Regions from separate parts of the Dermacoccus sp. 147Ba genome, predicted to be linked through region 1. Evidence: predicted binding sites of a transcription regulator. Region 1 holds the regulator's gene; each other region holds the start of a gene.
What was found. The regulator LexA, encoded in region 1, represses DNA repair genes until DNA is damaged. The targets are predictions, from matches to a motif close to TCGAACANNTGTTCGA.

Region 1 (5,675 bases):
TCGTCGCTGACACGAACGGAGTTGTTCGCGTTCTGGTACTGCACGGAGACGATGTCGCGGCCACCGAGGTCCATGTCGAAACCGGCGTCACGCAGCGCACGGATCTTGTCCTCCTCGCGCGCCTTCGTCTCGATGAACTCCTCGATGTCCGGGTGGTCGACGTCGAGGACGACCATCTTGGCCGCACGACGCGTGGCGCCGCCGGACTTGATGGTGCCTGCCGAGGCGTCGGCGCCGCGCATGAACGAGACCGGGCCGGAGGCGGTGCCACCGGAGGACAGCAGCTCCTTCGAGGAACGGATACGCGAGAGGTTGAGGCCGGCACCGGAGCCGCCCTTGAAGATGAAGCCCTCTTCCTTGTACCAGTTGAGGATCGAGTCCATCGAGTCGTCGACGGACAGGATGAAGCACGCGCTGACCTGCTGCGGGCTCGCCGTACCCACGTTGAACCACACCGGCGAGTTGAACGAGAAGACCTGGTGCAGCAAGGCGTACGTGAGCTCGTGCTCGAAGATCTCGGCGTCGGCGTCGGACGCGAAGTAGCCGTTGTCCTTGCCGGCCTTCGTGTACGTGAGCACGACGCGGTCGATGAGCTGCTTGAGCGACTTCTCGCGAGCGTCCGACCCCAGCGCGCCACGGAAGTACTTCGTCGTGACGATGGTGGAGGCGTTGAGCGACCAGAAGTCGGGGAACTCGACACCACGCTGCTCGAAGATCGTCTCGCCGGTCTTCCAGTTCTGCTGGACGACGTCACGCAGCTCCCAGGTCACCGCGTCGTAGGGGTGGACGCCCGGGGTGGTGAAGATCCGCTCGATCGTGACGCCGTTGTTCCGGCGACCCGACTTGGCTCGAGCCTTCGTGGTCTCGGTCATGACCGCATGCCTCCTGGCACTTCTCGTGGGTTTGGTGTGGTGTGTCGTGAAGTAGGGGGTGAGTCTGTGGAGCTCAGCCGGCGTCGCGCAGAGCGTGCCTGCGCAGGTCGGCGACGGCGTCCTCGAAGTCAGTCAGTGACTCGAAGGCCTGGTAGACGGACGCGAACCGCAGGTACGCGACGTGGTCAAGTTCGCGCAGCGGGCCGAGGATCTCGATGCCGACATCGTGGGCGTCGATCTCCGCAGCCCCCTTGGAGCGGATCGACTCCTCCACCTGCTGAGCGAGGACGGCGAGCTGATCGTCGGAAACCGGGCGGCCCTGGCAGGCCTTGCGCACGCCCGACATGACCTTGTCGCGAGAGAAGGGTTCGCTCACACCGGAGCGCTTGACGACCGTGAGGCTCGCGGTCTCGACGGTGGAGAAACGCTTGCCGCAGTCGGGGCACTGGCGGCGACGCTTGATGCAGGTGCCGTCCTCGGTCGAACGGGAGTCGACCACACGGGAGTCGGCGTTGCGGCAGAAGGGACAGTGCACGTGCCACGCCTCTCGATCGCAGGATTCCACCGCCTCGTGACGGTATGAACCCCAACACCGGCATCGCGGGAACTCTTCCGCAAACAACCACATGTTGGGGGCATTAGGGCGCCTGTGCCCTACATCTAGGAATCCTAGGTTGCGTTGGCGACCGCTCGCAACCGTGTCGGCAAACCCGGCGCACCAACCCCAGCAATGACGCGGAAAAGATGTGCGGCTCGCCCCAGCGACACGCCGAGGGGGCCGCTCAGCCTGCCGGAACGAGAATTCGCTGGCCGGCCTGAACGTGCATCGAGCTCATGTTGTTGGCCTCCTGGATGGCCACCACACCACGGTCGTTACGCAAGGACGGCAGCTCACGAGCGGCGATCTGAGAAAGGGTCTCCCCGTCCTTCACCGTGACCGACGTCGCGCCACCGGCAGGGTTAGCTTCGGCCACGGCCTTGGCCGCAAGGAGGCCACCGCCGACGAGAACCAGAAGCGCCAGAAGGGCAGCGAAGCGACGGCGAGCGAGAACGGCACGACGCGTCAACGGGGCGCGCCGCGCGCTACGACCACCCTCGAGGGAATCGACGACCGCAGGCCCCGACGGAACGAGGTGCAGGTGACGACGGGGGCTCGGCGCGACCGCCGGGACGTCCAGACTGGGCACAGCACTCATGTTCATTCCTCCTGACTCGGCGCGGATGCATCGAACATCCGTGCGATAGAACAACTGTACGACACAAACGTTCGAAAGCAAGGCTGTCGGCGGCGTGTTTCTCGTACATGTTTGCGAAAACTGTGTACGGTGGTGCCTACGTTGATCCCGAACGCTCACACCGAATCAGCGGCCACCGACAACCCCGGAATTCCGGGGAGAATCAGGGCTCCGCACCGAGGTCCGCGTCCGCGAGATCACTGTTTTCGTCGATGTGAGGAGACGCCATGGGTGAGGTCCACTCCATGAACAACCGCGCGAAGGGCAAACTGACCCCGCGCCAGCAGAAAGTGCTCACCGTCATCCGGCGCTCGGTCGACGAGCGCGGTTACCCGCCGAGCCTGCGCGAGATCGGTGAGGCCGTCGGGCTGACGAGCCCGAGCTCCGTCGCACACCAGCTCGCCACGCTCGAGCGCAAGGGTTACCTGCGTCGCGACCCCAACCGCCCTCGCGCCATGGAGGTCGTCTCCCCCGACGACGGCGCCGACACCCGCGGTTACCGCGGAGGCACCTCGGTGCGTGCAGCGTCCGAGAGCACGTACGACGAGACCGACTCGGGCAACGAGCGTCCGCAGGCCTCCTTCGTCCCCGTCGTCGGACGCATCGCCGCCGGCGGGCCGATCCTGGCCGAGCAGGCCGTCGAGGACGTGTTCCCCCTCCCCCGTCAGATCGTCGGTGACGGCGAACTGTTCCTGCTCAAGGTTGTCGGCGACTCGATGATCGAAGCCGCCATCTGCGACGGCGACTGGGTCGTCGTGCGCCAGCAGCCGGAGGCGTCCAACGGTGAGATCGTGGCTGCGCTGCTCGACGGCGAGGCCACCGTGAAGACGTTCAAGCGCACGAACGGCAAGACGTGGCTCCTGCCCGCGAACGAGAACTACGAGCCGATCGACGGCGACGAAGCCAGCATCATGGGCAAGGTCACGGCGGTGCTGCGCAGCGTCTGACTCTCGCCCACCCTCACGTCGTCGCGTTCGCCTCGGTCTGCACCTGCAGGCCGAGGCGTTCGCATGTCGCGGTGAGGGTGGCACCAAGCGGTTCGTGCAGCACGAGATCGGCGCGCTCCGAACCGCGCATGCTTCCCAGACCGACCAGGGCCACGGGCTTGCCCGCCTTGAGCGCGGCCGAGACGAACCGGAAGCCCGACATCACCTTGAGCGAACTTCCGAGAACGAGAACCGCCCGTGACAGTTCGAGCTGCGCGTAGCAGTGCTCAACCGTCGCGGTGGGCACGCTCTCGCCGAACATCACGACGTCGGGCTTGACGACGAGCGAATCACAGTGCGGACAGGCCACGAGGACGAACGCATCCTCTGCACTCCGGGCAACCTCGGCGTCTCCGTCGGCCAACAGGGCCACGTCGCGCGGGAGGTTCGGGTTGGCGTCGCGGATGCGCCCCTGGAACTCGGCTCGATTCGAGCGGCTGCCGCACTCGACGCACTGCACCGAGGAGAGCGAACCGTGCAGTTCGAGGGCGTCCGCCCCGGAGGCCGCATGAAGACCATCGACGTTCTGCGTCACGAGGTGTTGCACGAGACCTGCGCGCTGCAAGGCTGCAACAGCGTGGTGGCCGCCGTTGGGCCGAGCCGCGGCGAAACGTTCCCACCCGACGGCGCTGCGAACCCAGTAGCGTCGGCGCGCGTCGTCCCCGCTGAGGAACTGCTGGAACGTCATGGGAACCGTTCGGCGGGTGCCGTCAGGCTTGCGGTAGTCGGGAATGCCCGACTCGGTCGAGAGACCCGCCCCGGTGAGCACGAACAGGTCGCCCTGCGCGACGAACTCCGCCAACTCTGCAGTCACAGGTGGCCCCTCTCATTCGACAATCGATAGAAACTACAACATCCGATAACGCCGGGTTATTCTCTACGGATGATCGACGCCGCCGGCCTTCGGGTCATGAAAGCCATTGCCCAGGAGGGTAGCTTCACCGCTGCCGCTGCTTCCCTGGGCTACTCCCAGCCTGCCGTGTCCCAGATGGTGCGCCGCTTGGAGGACAAGACGGGCACGGCTCTCGTCGAGCGCCTCGGACGTTCGGTGCGTCTGACCGAGGCGGGCCACGTGCTCGCCCGCACAGCCACTCCGGTGCTCGCCGCTCTCGAGGCGGCGGAGGGCGAAGTGGCCTCGATCGCCGGCCTGAGGGCGGGACGAGTGCGCCTCATGGCCTTCCCCTCGGCCTCGTCGACCGTCGTCCCACGAGCGCTGTCGCTCGTCAAGCAGCGCTACCCCGACGTTCAGGTCACCTTCGCGGAAGCGGAGCCGCCGGAGTCACTCGCGGCGCTTCGGGCGGGAGATTGCGATGTTGCAGTCGCGTTCTCCTACGACGGCGACGAGATCGCGGCACACGCGGAGGATCTCGAGGGGCTCACCACGCTCGACCTGCTCGAGGACGAGGTGCGCCTCGCCGTACCGGCCGATCACCCGTTTGCCGGAAGGGGCTCCGTGTCGATGGAGGAGCTCGAGTCCGCGTCGTGGATCGCCGGATGCCCGCGCTGCCGGGGCCACCTGCTCTCGCTCGCCACCTCGGCGGGTTACACCCCTGACGTCGCGTTCGAGACCGAGGACTACGTCACCGTGCTCGGACTCGTGGCCGAGGGGTTGGGCGTGGCCCTCATCCCGGAGCTCATCCTGCGTTCGACCCAGCACCCCCGCGTGGCCACCATCGCCATCGAGCCGGCGAGCCGTCGTTCGGTTCAGGCTGTCACCACGCCCGACCTCCAGCGTGTGCCGGCGGTCAAGGCCACCCTCGACGCGCTGCGGGAAGCAACCGACGCTCTGCCGAACCTGTAGCCGGTTCCCTCCGGCTCGCGAGTGGAATCTCCTGCGACTCTCACCGGTGTCATCTCTGCGGTTCGACCGTGAGCGATCTACCGACGGGTACGACATCGAGGTCTCCTGAAAGGTCCGTTCGGTAGACGGCTGTTCCGCTCTGGGCGAGTAACGACAGGAGCGATTCCTTCGGGTGTCCGTAATCGTTGCCCTCCCCCACCCCGATGAGGCCGACCCGCGCCGAAGCCGCCCGATAGAGCCCGGCACTCTGGTTCGCGCTGCCGTGGTGAGCGACCTTGACGAGGTCGTAGGGACGCGACGCTGCTCGGCGCGTCACCTCCCCGATGCACGCGGCCTGCGCCTCCCGTTCGACGTCGCCGAGCATGAGCGCATGCACGCTCGGCGTCGCCACATCGAGCACGAGGGAAGCATTGTTGACCGGCGAACCCGCCGCCAACGCTCGGCGCGGCCAGAGGACGTCGAGCACGGCGTCACCGACACGGACCTGCTGACCCGGTGCGAGGCGTTGCGCAACCTTCCCGTAACGGCGCAACACCTGCCTCGTCTGGGCATCGGCATCCCTCTCCCCTCGGCCACCACGAGGGCTCGAGCTGTGGCTCGTCAGCCACGTCACGAAGACCTCGACCGACGGCTGCCGCTCGAGTACGGCCCCCAGACCATCGACGTGGTCGGCATGCAGGTGCGTGAGCACGACGGCGTCCACACGCGTCACGCCGTGACGATCGAGGCACCCGGTGACGTCCCCTTCCTCGGGTCCGGTGTCGACGAGGATCGCCGCCTG
Region 2 (5,675 bases), on a different contig from region 1:
AGGCATAGACCTGGAGCAGCTGGTTGTACGTCATGTTCGACGAGGCGATGCCGGCCTTGACCCACGCGGCGTCGACCTTCTGCTCGCCCCACGCGGTGTCGCTGGCGTTCTCCGGGCCGACCTGCTTGTAGGCCGAGGGCAGTACGTCCTTCGACGAGCTGGAACTCGACGGTGCAGGCGACGACGATCCACCCGAGGAGCTCGCCGACGGGGAGGTCGATGCCGAACCCGAGGGCGTCGCCTGGTTCGCGCCGGAGCTCTTGATGACCTCGGGCAGGCGGTAGGGCGACTGTCCCTGCTTCGAGCCCTGGGCCGTCGCGACGACGGCGCGGAAGTCGAGCTGCGAAGAGCGCGACAGGGAGTCGAGCACCTGACGGCTCGGGTTGCCCGGAATCGACACGACGATGTTGCGCGCACCGAGCGTCGTCACCTCGGCCTCGGCGGTGCCGGACGCGTCGACGCGGTTACGGATGATGTCGACGGCCTGCTTGACCTGCGACTCGTTGACGGACGAACCGCCGGTGACGACAGGTTCGAGGACGACCTCACGGCCACCCTCGAGGTCGAGACCGAGCTTCGGCAGCCAGCTGTCCGTTGCCGCGATTCCGCCGATGAGAGCCAGGAACACGATGAGGAGGCCGGCGAGGCTCTTCTTCGGGCTGGACGGCGGAGTCTTCTTCGCCTTCGCGCGGTTCGGGCGGTTCGAGTCGATGTTGTGCGGCGCGCCGGTCGGCGTGCTCATCGTGCGTCGCCCTCGGCGCCTGCGGCGTCGTCGCGTCGGTTCTCGTCCTGAACCCGACCGGAGACCGGGTCGACATTGGCCGGCAGCAGCGCGCGGCGGTCGAAGCGGATCACCGTGCCGGGCGCCACCTCGACCTCACCCGTGGCGTCGTCGAGGCGACGCAGCGTGCCGTACATTCCACTCGTCGTGCAGACCTCGTCGCCCACGCTCAGCGCAGCCTGCGCCCTCTGGGTCGCCTGGGCTCGCTTGCGCTGGCTGAAGAACATCAGCGCAATGAGGAGGAAGGGCAGGAGCAGCAGGAGCATCGAGAAGCCGGAGCCTCCCGACTGCGATGCGGCAACCATGTTCGGCATGAAGGTCCTCACGTAGTTCTCGGGTCTGCCGGGGTCCGCATCCACGTCAGGTGCCGGACCACTGGCCGCACCACCCTACCCGGTGAAGCGCCCGTCCCCACCCTCGGCCGGGTCGAACAGCGCGCCGCCCAGGGACGATTCCGGTGGGGTGAGCCCGAGGTGGCTCCACGCGAGCGGCGCCGCAGCGCGCCCTCGCGGCGTGCGGATCATGTAGCCCTCGCGCACGAGGTACGGCTCAGCCACGGTCTCGACGGTGTCGGGCTCCTCACCGACGGCGACGGCGAGTGTCGACAGGCCCACAGGCCCACCACCGAACCGGCGGCACAGGGCCTCGAGCACGGCACGGTCGAGCCTGTCGAGGCCGCTCGCGTCGACATCGAAGAGGTCGAGCGCGGCTCGGGCCGACCCCAGGTCGACGACCTGACGGCCGTGCACCTGCGCGTAGTCACGGACGCGGCGCAGGAGTCGGTTCGCGATGCGCGGGGTACCGCGCGAGCGACCGGCGATCTCCTCGATGCCCTCGCGTGTCGCGGGCACGCCGAGCAGGTCGGCGTTGCGCGCGAGGATGGCAGCAAGATCGCTCGCCTTGTAGTAGTCGAGGTGGCCGGTGAAGCCGAAGCGGTCACGCAGCGGCGCGGGCAGCAGCCCCGCACGCGTGGTGGCGCCGACGACGGTGAACGGCGGCAGTTCGAGCGGGATGGCCGTTGCGCCCGGCCCCTTGCCGACGATGACGTCGACGCGGAAGTCCTCCATCGCGAGGTACAGCATCTCCTCCGCCGGGCGCGCCATGCGGTGGATCTCGTCGAGGAAGAGCACCTCGCCCTCGGTGAGAGAGCTGAGGATGGCCGCCAGGTCACCCGCGTGCTGGATGGCGGGTCCGCTCGTGATGCGGATAGGGGCCTCGAGCTCGCTCGCCACGATCATGGCGAGCGTCGTCTTGCCGAGCCCGGGAGGGCCGGAGAGCAGGACGTGGTCCGGCGGCGCACCGCGTCGGCGCGCGGCCTCGAGCACGAGACCGAGCTGATCACGCACCCGCTCCTGACCGGGGAAGTCGGCCAGCTTCTTCGGCCTCAGGGCCGCTTCGAGCTGCTGCTCGTCCTCAGAACCGTGCGGGTCGACGAGGCGCGGCGAGATGTCGGCGCTGTGGTCCTCGAAGTGTGCCGGACTCATCGGCCGAGCTCCCGTAGGGCCAGGCGCAACAGGACGGGCGTCGTGGCGCCGTCGGCCTCGGGCAGCTTGGCGACCTTGGCCACGGCGTCATCGGCCTGCTTGGCGCTCCAGCCGAGCCCCACGAGCGCCTCTGCCACCTGCGAGTCACCCGGTGTCGTCGCGGCAGGTACCTCGGGCGTGGCCTCTGTTTCGCCCGTACCGACGGGCACGACCTTGTCGCGCAGTTCGAGGACGATGCGCTCGGCGCCCTTCTTGCCGATGCCGGGCACCTTCGTCAAGGCGGTGACGTTGCCTGTCGCGATGGCCGACGACAGCTGCGCCGGGTCGTGAACGGCCAGCATCGCCAGGGCGAGGCGCGGCCCGACACCACTGACGGTCTGCACCTGCTCGAACAGGGCGCGTTCGTCGTCACCGGCGAAGCCGAAGAGGGTGAGCGAGTCCTCACGCACCACCAGCGACGTCGCCAGGCGCATCGACTCCCCCGGGCGCGCCGAGGCGGCCGTCGCAGGCGTGGTGTGGACGAGCAGCCCGACTCCCCCGACCTCGAGGACCACGGTGTCGAGCGTCGCTGCTGCGACGGCGCCGGTGAGGCTGGAGATCATGGACGGGCTCCTCGGGTGGGGGCGTCGCGGGAGGCGGACGAGCGCAGCGGCTCACGATACTGCTTGGCCGCCGAACGGGATCGACGCGCCGCAGCAGCTTCTGCGGCACGGTACTGGGCCGCCGCCGGGGCGAACGGACGCTCGCCGTCGGTGTTGGCCCGACGGGCGGCACCCGCACCACGCCAGTGGTGACAGATGGCAAGAGCCAGAGCGTCGGCGGCGTCAGCGGGCTTGGGGGCGCTCTCGAGACCGAGGATGCGCGTCACCATGGCCGTCACCTGAGCCTTGTCGGCCCGCCCGTTGCCCGTGACAGCTGCCTTCACCTCGGACGGCGTGTGCAGACCGAGCGGCAACCCGCGCGACGCAGCAGCGAGCATCGGAACGGCGGAGGCCTGGGCGGTGCCCATGATGGTCGAGACGTCGTTTCGGGCGAACATGCGCTCGACGGCGACGGCGTCCGGCCTGGTGCGTTCGAAGACGGCCTCGAGTTCCACCTGCAACTCGTGAAGACGCTCGTGCAGTGGGGTGTCCGCACCGGTGCGGATCACGCCGACCGTGACGATCTGCAGGCGACCGCCGGGAGCGCCCTGAACCACTCCGACGCCGCAGCGCGTCAGACCGGGGTCAACGGCGAGCACACGCATGCGCAACGCTCCTTCCGCTGACGGGACCGCCCCGGCACCTGACCAACAAGATGACAAGACGATGAGTCGATGCGAACACCTGTTCGCACCCGATCACTCTACCGTCGCACACGCCGAAGGCGACCCGACCCGCCGAGGGTCGAGCCGCCTTCCGCTGGTGACGTGCTTGCCGATCAGTCCTCGGCGTCGAGTTCGGCGAGAACCTCGTCCGAGACCTGACCGTTGGCGAAGACGTTCTGCACGTCGTCGCTGTCCTCGAGTGCCTCGATGACACGGAACATCTTCTTCGCGCCGTCCTTGTCGAGGGGAACCTCCATCGACGGCATCCACGAGGCCTCGGCGGAGTCGTAGTCGATACCGGCCGACTGGAGCGCCTCACGCACACCCACGAAGTCGCCCGCTTCGGAGACGATCTCGAAGGACTCACCGAGGTCGTTGACCTCCTCGGCACCGGCCTCGAGGACGATCTCGAGGACGCCGTCCTCCGTCGCGTCGTCCTTGTCTCCCTGGTCCTTGGGCACGATGACGACGCCCTTGCGGTTGAACAGGTAGGCGACCGAACCGGAGTCGGCCATCGAGCCGCCGTTCTTCTGCAGAGCGGTGCGAACCTCGGCGACGGCGCGGTTCTTGTTGTCCGTCAGGCACTCGATGAGCACGGCGACGCCGCCAGGGGCATAACCCTCGTACATGAGGGCCTGGTACTCGGCTCCACCGGCCTCTGCGCCCGAACCGCGCTTGACGGCCCGGTCGATGTTGTCGTTAGGGACCGACGACTTCTTCGCCTTCTGGATGGCGTCGTACAGCGTCGGGTTACCGGCCGGGTCGCCACCACCGGAACGGGCCGCAACCTCGATGTTCTTGATGAGCTTGGCGAACAGCTTGCCGCGCTTGGCGTCGATCGCAGCCTTCTTGTGCTTCGTCGTCGCCCATTTGGAGTGGCCGCTCATGTCTCCCTCTCGCTGGTCCGTCGTGCCGTTCCTCTGGGGTTCTGTCGCGGTGCTCCTTCGCCGAAGGCCCGCGGGGCGGCTCACGACGACACGCGCGCCCACCCGTCAGATCTGTCGGCAGTCTAACGGGGTGCGCTCCTCGCCTCACATCTGCTCAGGTGAACCACAGTTGCCGCGACACGGCACTGCAGGTTCATACTTTCGGACGTGACATCTTCGAACGGGTCCGCGTCGGTCACTGCGGAAACTGACGAGCGGGCCGGCGGGCACCGGAAGAAGGGTGCCGGCGCGCTCGTGCTCGGCGCGCTCGGTGTCGTCTTCGGCGACATCGGCACGAGCCCCCTGTACTCCGTGCAGAGCGTGTTCAACGCCAGCCACAACGCCGTCATCGCCAACGAGGCAGACATCTACGGAACGATCTCCTGGATGTTCTGGTCGCTCACCATCATCGTGACGATCAAGTACGTGCTCTTCGTGCTCCGCGCCGACAACGACGGCGAGGGCGGCATCATGGCGCTCGCGGCGCTCGTGCGCCAGGGAGTGCCCAAGGGCGGCAAGCGCTGGAGCGTCGTCATGCTTCTCGGCGTCATCGGAGCATCGCTGTTCTTCGGCGACAGCGTGATCACCCCCGCCATCTCCGTCATGTCGGCCGTCGAAGGCCTCGAAGTCGTGCGGCCCGGACTCAACCGGTACGTCGTACCGATCGGCGCCGTCATCATCACGATCCTGTTCCTCGTGCAGCGCAAGGGCACCGAGGTCGTCGGCAAGTTCTTCGGCCCCATCATGATCCTGTGGTTCGTCACCATCGCCGCCCTCGGCATCGGCCAGATCGTGCGCGACCCGCACATCCTCAAGGCGTTCCTGCCGAACTACGCCACGCTGTTCGTCGTCGAGCATCCCTTCATCGCGTTCATCGCCGCGGGCTCGATCGTCCTGTGCGTCACCGGCGCCGAGGCCCTCTACGCCGACATGGGTCACTTCGGGCGCGCCCCCATCACCCGAGCCTGGTTCCTCCTCGTGTTCCCCTCGCTCGTCCTCAACTACATGGGCCAGGGCTCGCTCATCCTCACCAACCCGGACAAGATCGCGAACCCGTTCTTCCTCCTCGCCCCCGAATGGGCGAAGCTACCGCTCGTCATCCTCGCGACCATGGCCACCGTCATCGCCTCCCAGGCCGTCATCTCCGGCGCGTTCTCCGTGGCACGACAGGCCGAACG
Region 3 (5,675 bases), on a different contig from region 1:
GGGTACGGATGCCGAGGATCAGTTGACGTTGCGATACGAGTGGTCCGGCGTCCCCACCGGGGACAGGGAGTTCGAGCGACACTTCCGCGCGTGTTGGCAGACGGAACGGCACCGACGACGTGCTTTCGTCGCACATGCGGCGGACGGGCGTCCGGTGGGGATGGCTAATGCCCTGATCTACACGAGGGTGCCGAGCCCTGGACGTCCGACGGCTCGGTGGCTTTACGCGGCCAACGTCTTCGTGACACCGACCTTTCGCCGCCGCGGTGTTGCCGCCTCCTTGATGGCCGAGGTCATCGACGCCGTCCGCGCCGAGGGGATGGTGCGCATCGTGCTCGCCCCGTCGGAGATGTCGATACCGCTGTACCGTTCGCTCGGGTTTCGTGTGGCCGACGATCTCATGCGTCTGGATCTCGAGTGAGCCCCGTTCGTCAGGCGATGAGCGCGTAGCCCTCACGAGAGGTGATCTCGTAGGCCGTGGTGTCGGCCGGGTCGGTGCGGTACCAGGTGCCGGTCGGGGAGTTCCAGACACACACGCCGTCTGATCGCATGACCACCGCCCAGCCGCCGAACGTCTTCGCACGGTGATGGTGACGGCACAGCAGTTGCAGGTTCTCGCCCGACGTTGCACCGCCGTCGGCGTACGGCACGACGTGGTCGGCATCGCAGAACTCGCCCGGGCGCATGCAACCGGGGAAGCGGCAGTGCTCGTCACGCTGCTCGACGAACCGGCGCGTGGTGATCGACGGGCGGTAGGTGAATCGCGACGTCCACCGCGTCACGCCGCGCTTCTCGTCGACGAGTGCGACTGTGAAGGCGGAACCGACCGTCCCTGCGAGGCGCTCCACGCAGGCCGCCGACACAACACCGACGCCGGGCACGTGCAGGTCGGCGACTCGCGTCGTCGAGCGCGGGGCGGTTGCGGCGCGTCGCTGACCTGCCGTTCCTATCCCGACGCCATCACCAACCTGCCCTGCGGCAAGTGGCGCGACGCCGTCCTCGGCTTCCCGGTAGAGCGCGCCCCACGGGGCCTGCCCAGCGGCGGGCCGCGCAACGCCACGGCCCGAGCCACCCTGTGCAGAACAGCCTCGACTGCGATCGATCGCACCGAACGGAACGGGCATGCCGCTCCCCTGACCGGCGAAGGGCATGGTTGTGCCTGGGGTGGTGCCGTCCTCGAAACAGCGCACGGGCACGGTGAGCCGCACGATGGGGTCGAATCTCACGGAGCCGAGGAGCAGGTCGACGAAGGCATCGACCCGCGCCCGGTTCATCCGGTACCGCGTCGCGCCGCCGTGCAGACGCTCGTGTTCCTGCGCCAGCTGGCGCGCACGCGCATCGATGGCGGCCTGGACCTGCCACGCCTGGTCGGCGTCCATGACAACGGTCATCTGCGTGAGCCTGGGCTGATCGGGGTGCTCGCGGAACGAGACCTCGACGAGCGCCTCCGACGCGTCCTCATCCGCCGGCGCCGACAGCCCGAGCGAGGCAAGGAGCCGCCGCACACGACGCTTCACCGCCGCCGAACCGCCCAACAGCGCCCGGCCGGACACGAGCATCCCCTCGACGCTCTCCCGCTCGGCCGGCGCGAGGTGTTCGAGTTCGCGAAGCACCGTCTCGCAAGTCGTCATGCGCATCTCGCCCGCGCCGGCCATGACGAACATGCGAGGCAACGAGGCTCGCACGGCGTCACCCGCTTCAGCCCACGCCTCCGCCGTACCGACACGGACTCCGAGCCGGGCCGCCAGATCGTCGGCAGCGAACTCGCCGGGCACGAACTGACGCGGGTCGCTCTCCCACTGGTCGACCTCGAGAACGTCGTGTCGCGTGACGACGCGAGCGTGGGCCGCCGCGAAGGCGTGCATCGTGGCGTCGGCGCTGCGCGAGACGTACGCGGCCGTGACGGTGAGCTCTTCGAGGGCGCGTCGCTCGGCGTCGAGTTGGGCGAGTTCCTCATCAACGGTTACCGCGTCCACCGCGAGCGCCGACGACTCACCCCAGTCGATCGTCGGACGCGATGCGACCTCGAAGAGTTCGACGCCCACCGCGTGCCACGCCTCGACCCGCGCTTCGAGAGGCAGCGCACGAACGGCGGCCAGCACCTCGGCCACGTCGTCACGCTGTGTTGTCTCCACGCCTCATTTTATCGAACTTATGTTCGATTATCGAGCGAAAAGTCCGCCCAAATTTACCGGAGAGAAGCGGTCAGACACCGCCGCCAGCAGCCGACGCAGTTCGGTGCACCTGACGCACTCTGAGCCTGCTCAAACCGCATCAGCTGCACCGAAGTGCGTCAGCTGCACCAAGGCCCCCAACGCAAACGCCGCTGGGGCGTCACATCTTCTCGGGCGTCTCGATGCCGAGGAGGCCGAGGCCGTCGCTGAGCACCTGCAGCGTCAGTGCGCACAGGGCGAGGCGCGAGTCGCGCACGGCGTCGTCGTCGGCCTTGAGCACCGGGCACTTCTCGTAGAAGGCCGTGAACGCCGTCGCGAGTTCGAAGAGGTAGGCGGCGAGCCGGTGCGGTTCGAGCATCTCGCCGACGAGCGCGACGACGGCGCCGTAGTCGAGCAGCTTCAGCGCGAGCGCGCGCTCGGCGTCCTCACCGATCGTGATGGCGGACGCCGGGGTAGCACCCGCATCGGCGGCCTTCGCGAGGATCGAGCGGATACGCGTGGCGGCGTACTGCAGGTACGGGCCCGTGTTGCCGGTGAGCGCGAGCATGCGGTCGAAGTCGAACGTGTACTCGCTGTCGTGGGAGACCGACAGGTCCGAGTACTTCACCGCGCCGATGCCGACCTGGCGCGCGACGACGGCGCGCTCGGCGTCCGTCATGTCGGCCTTCGACTCCGCGACGACCTTCTCGGCGCGCTCGATGGCCTCGTCGAGCAGCTCCATGAGCCGCACCGAGTCACCCGAACGCGTCTTGAGCATCTTGCCGTCCGCGCCGAGCACCGAACCGATCTGCACGTGGATCGGTGTCGACTCCGGCCGGATGTAGCCCGCCTTGTCGGCCGCCGACCACGTCATGCGGAAGTGCAGGTTCTGCGGCGCGCCGACGACGTAGACGAGCCGGTCGCCGAGCAGATCCTGCGAGCGGTGCCGGACGGTGGCGAGGTCGGTCGTCGCATAGCCGTAGCCGCCGTCGCTCTTGCGGATGATGAGCGGCACGGGAGCGTCGTCACGGCCGGTGAACTCGTCCTGGAAGATGCACAGCGCGCCGTCGGAGATCCGCGCGATACCGCGCGACTCGAGGTCCTCACAGATGCCCGCGAGTTCGTCGTTGTACGTCGACTCACCCGCGAGGTCGGCGTCCGTCAGCGTCACGCCGAGCGTCGAGTACACCCGGTTGAAGTACGCCTTGGAGCGGTCCATGAGCTTGTTCCAGTGCGCCAGCGTCTCGGGGTCGCCGCCCTGCAGCAGCGTCACCCGCTTGCGGGCCCGCATGTTGAAGTCGCCCTTCGAGCCGGCCGGCTCGGCCTTCTCGGCGGTGTCGAACTTGACGCGCGCGGCCTGGTAGAAGGCGTTGGGGTCGGTCTCGAGGAGCTCCGCCTCGGGGCTGTTCTCGCCGACCTCGAGCAAGTGCTCGATGAGCATGCCGAACGGCGTGCCCCAGTCGCCGACGTGGTTCTGGCGCACGACGGTGTGCCCGAGGCGCTCGAGCACGCGCGCGAGCGAGTCACCGACGACCGTCGTGCGCAGGTGACCGACGTGCATCTCCTTCGCGACGTTCGGCGAGGAGTAGTCGAGCGGAATGACCTCGAGCTTGCTCGGGGGCAGGACGCCGAGGGTGCCGTCGGCCAGGATCGTGGAAGCCTCCGCGGCCACCCAGTCCGTCGACAGCGTGATGTTGAGGAAGCCCGGGCCGGCGATCGCGACGTCCGAGATGAGCTGCATCGCAGCGGAGTCCGCCTTGAGGGCCTCGACGATGGCCGTCGCCACCTCGCGCGGGTTCTTGCCCACCTTCTTCGCGAGCGCCATCGCCGCGTTGACCTGGACGTCGGCGCTCGTCTGCTTCTTGTTGGCAGGTCGGATGACCGGGTCCGCGTCTCGCCACTCCTCGCCGAACGACGTGGCGATGGCGTTCTGAACGAAACCGGTCAACGAAGCGATTGGATCTGCCATACGTCAAGGTTAGAGCGGCGGCGCAAATCAGTTCTGCTACGTCGCACGGCCCCGCCGGCCCAGTGCGTGAGAACTCGGGCGGAACCTCAGCGAGGCCGGCGGCGTCGGACTCCCCGAGTCTGTAAGACTGACAACGAAGAATTGCACCCCACGGGAGGAAACACCATGAAGCTCCGCAGCACGGCTGCCGCCGTCGCAATCGCCGCCACCGCCACGATGGGCCTGACGGCCTGCGGCGGCGAAGAAGCCCCCAAGGCCAAGGACGCCTGGAACGCCTCCCAGGAGTCGGCCGGCAAGTACAAGAGCATGGAGGTCAAGGCCTCGGGCAAGAGCAACGGCAAGCCGGCGAGCTTCACGATCAAGGGTGACGTCGACGGCGACCCGCAGACGCTCTCGGGCGAGATGGAGGGCGGCAAGATGGAGGCCGTCATCGTGGGCAGCAAGTCCTACATCAAGGCCGACTCCGCCTACTGGAAGTCCGCGATGGGCAACAGCGGCGCATCGAGCGCGATGACGTCGATGATGGCCGACAAGTGGGTCGAGTCCCCCGAGAGCAACAGCGGGGACACGAGCGACACGCTCAAGGACCTCGTCAAGGAACTCAAGGACGACAACAACGAGTCCAACAAGAAGCTGCTGTCGGACAAGGCCACCGTCACGGAGGAGAAGGTCGACGGCAAGGACGCCTGGAAGATCGAGAGCGAGGACAAGAAGGTCAAGGCCTGGGTCTCGAAGGAGGACTCGCGCGACGTCCTCAAGGTCGAGGGCTGGGAAGCCAAGGGCTCGTCCAACGGCGAGGAGATGACGACGGTCAACTTCGTCTCGCACGACAAGGACTACGGCATCAAGGCGCCGAGCGGCGCCAAGAAGATGACCGACCTCATCAAGGGCTGACGCTCCGATGACGACGACGGCGCCGCTGCGTCCCCTCAGCGTGGCCTCGGCCGTCACCGCGCTTCTCGCGGTGACGCTTTCGGGGTGCACGAAGGGCTCGGACGCGGCGGCGCCGTCGCGTTCGGGCGCGGCGACGCCGGCGTCGTCCTCGAGTTCGTCCAGCTCATCGAGCACGACGCTGCCCTCCGCCACGGCTGCCTGGACCAAGACGCAGGACCGCATCGACGCCTACACCTCGCTGCGGGTCGACGGTCGTGACGCGATGGGCGAGAAGTCTCCACGGGCGATCATCAGCGGAGACCTCAACACCGACCCGAGCGACATCGTTTTCACGAGCGACGAGATCGGCAACTTCACGTTGCGGCGCATCCGCTCCGACATCTACCTCAAGGGCGACGACGCCTACTGGAAGGCCGTCGCGGAGGACGACCCCACGCTCCCGGACGCGTCGTCGTTCGCCGACCGCTGGGTCAAGGCACCTGCGTCGACCTGGGACGACAACGATCTCGACGACATGTCGATCAAGCCGATCTTCGACGCGATGACCGACGACAGCGACCCGAAGTGGAAGACGCTCGCCTCCGACGACGCCGAGCTCACCCGAGACACCGTCGACGGGGTGGAGGCGTACAAGATCACTGGCGCCGACGGTGACACCG

Region 2: ruvC (crossover junction endodeoxyribonuclease RuvC) is a predicted target of LexA. The motif match lies at 3,583-3,598, and genes of this name have one in related genera.
Region 3: EVU97_RS13115 (HNH endonuclease signature motif containing protein) is a predicted target of LexA. The motif match lies at 2,147-2,162, and genes of this name have one in related genera.

Annotation. Positions count from the first base shown of each region.
Region 1 is NZ_SEHL01000001.1:375,899-381,573, reverse strand. It holds gene EVU97_RS01745 (vitamin B12-dependent ribonucleotide reductase) at 1-872, opposite strand, end outside; gene nrdR (transcriptional regulator NrdR) at 946-1,407, opposite strand; gene EVU97_RS01735 (LysM peptidoglycan-binding domain-containing protein) at 1,655-2,068, opposite strand; gene lexA (transcriptional repressor LexA) at 2,335-3,054, shown strand; gene EVU97_RS01725 (Sir2 family NAD-dependent protein deacetylase) at 3,068-3,907, opposite strand; gene EVU97_RS01720 (LysR family transcriptional regulator) at 3,977-4,894, shown strand; gene EVU97_RS01715 (ComEC/Rec2 family competence protein) at 4,944-5,675, opposite strand, start outside.
Region 2 is NZ_SEHL01000002.1:362,199-367,873, forward strand. It holds gene secD (protein translocase subunit SecD) at 1-742, opposite strand, end outside; gene yajC (preprotein translocase subunit YajC) at 739-1,095, opposite strand; gene ruvB (Holliday junction branch migration DNA helicase RuvB) at 1,171-2,265, opposite strand; gene ruvA (Holliday junction branch migration protein RuvA) at 2,262-2,867, opposite strand; gene ruvC (crossover junction endodeoxyribonuclease RuvC) at 2,864-3,511, opposite strand; gene EVU97_RS04015 (YebC/PmpR family DNA-binding transcriptional regulator) at 3,685-4,458, opposite strand; gene EVU97_RS04020 (potassium transporter Kup) at 4,666-5,675, shown strand, end outside.
Region 3 is NZ_SEHL01000011.1:22,777-28,451, reverse strand. It holds gene EVU97_RS13120 (GNAT family N-acetyltransferase) at 1-421, shown strand, start outside; gene EVU97_RS13115 (HNH endonuclease signature motif containing protein) at 432-2,135, opposite strand; gene argS (arginine--tRNA ligase) at 2,335-4,122, opposite strand; gene EVU97_RS13105 (hypothetical protein) at 4,288-5,016, shown strand; gene EVU97_RS13100 (hypothetical protein) at 5,024-5,675, shown strand, end outside.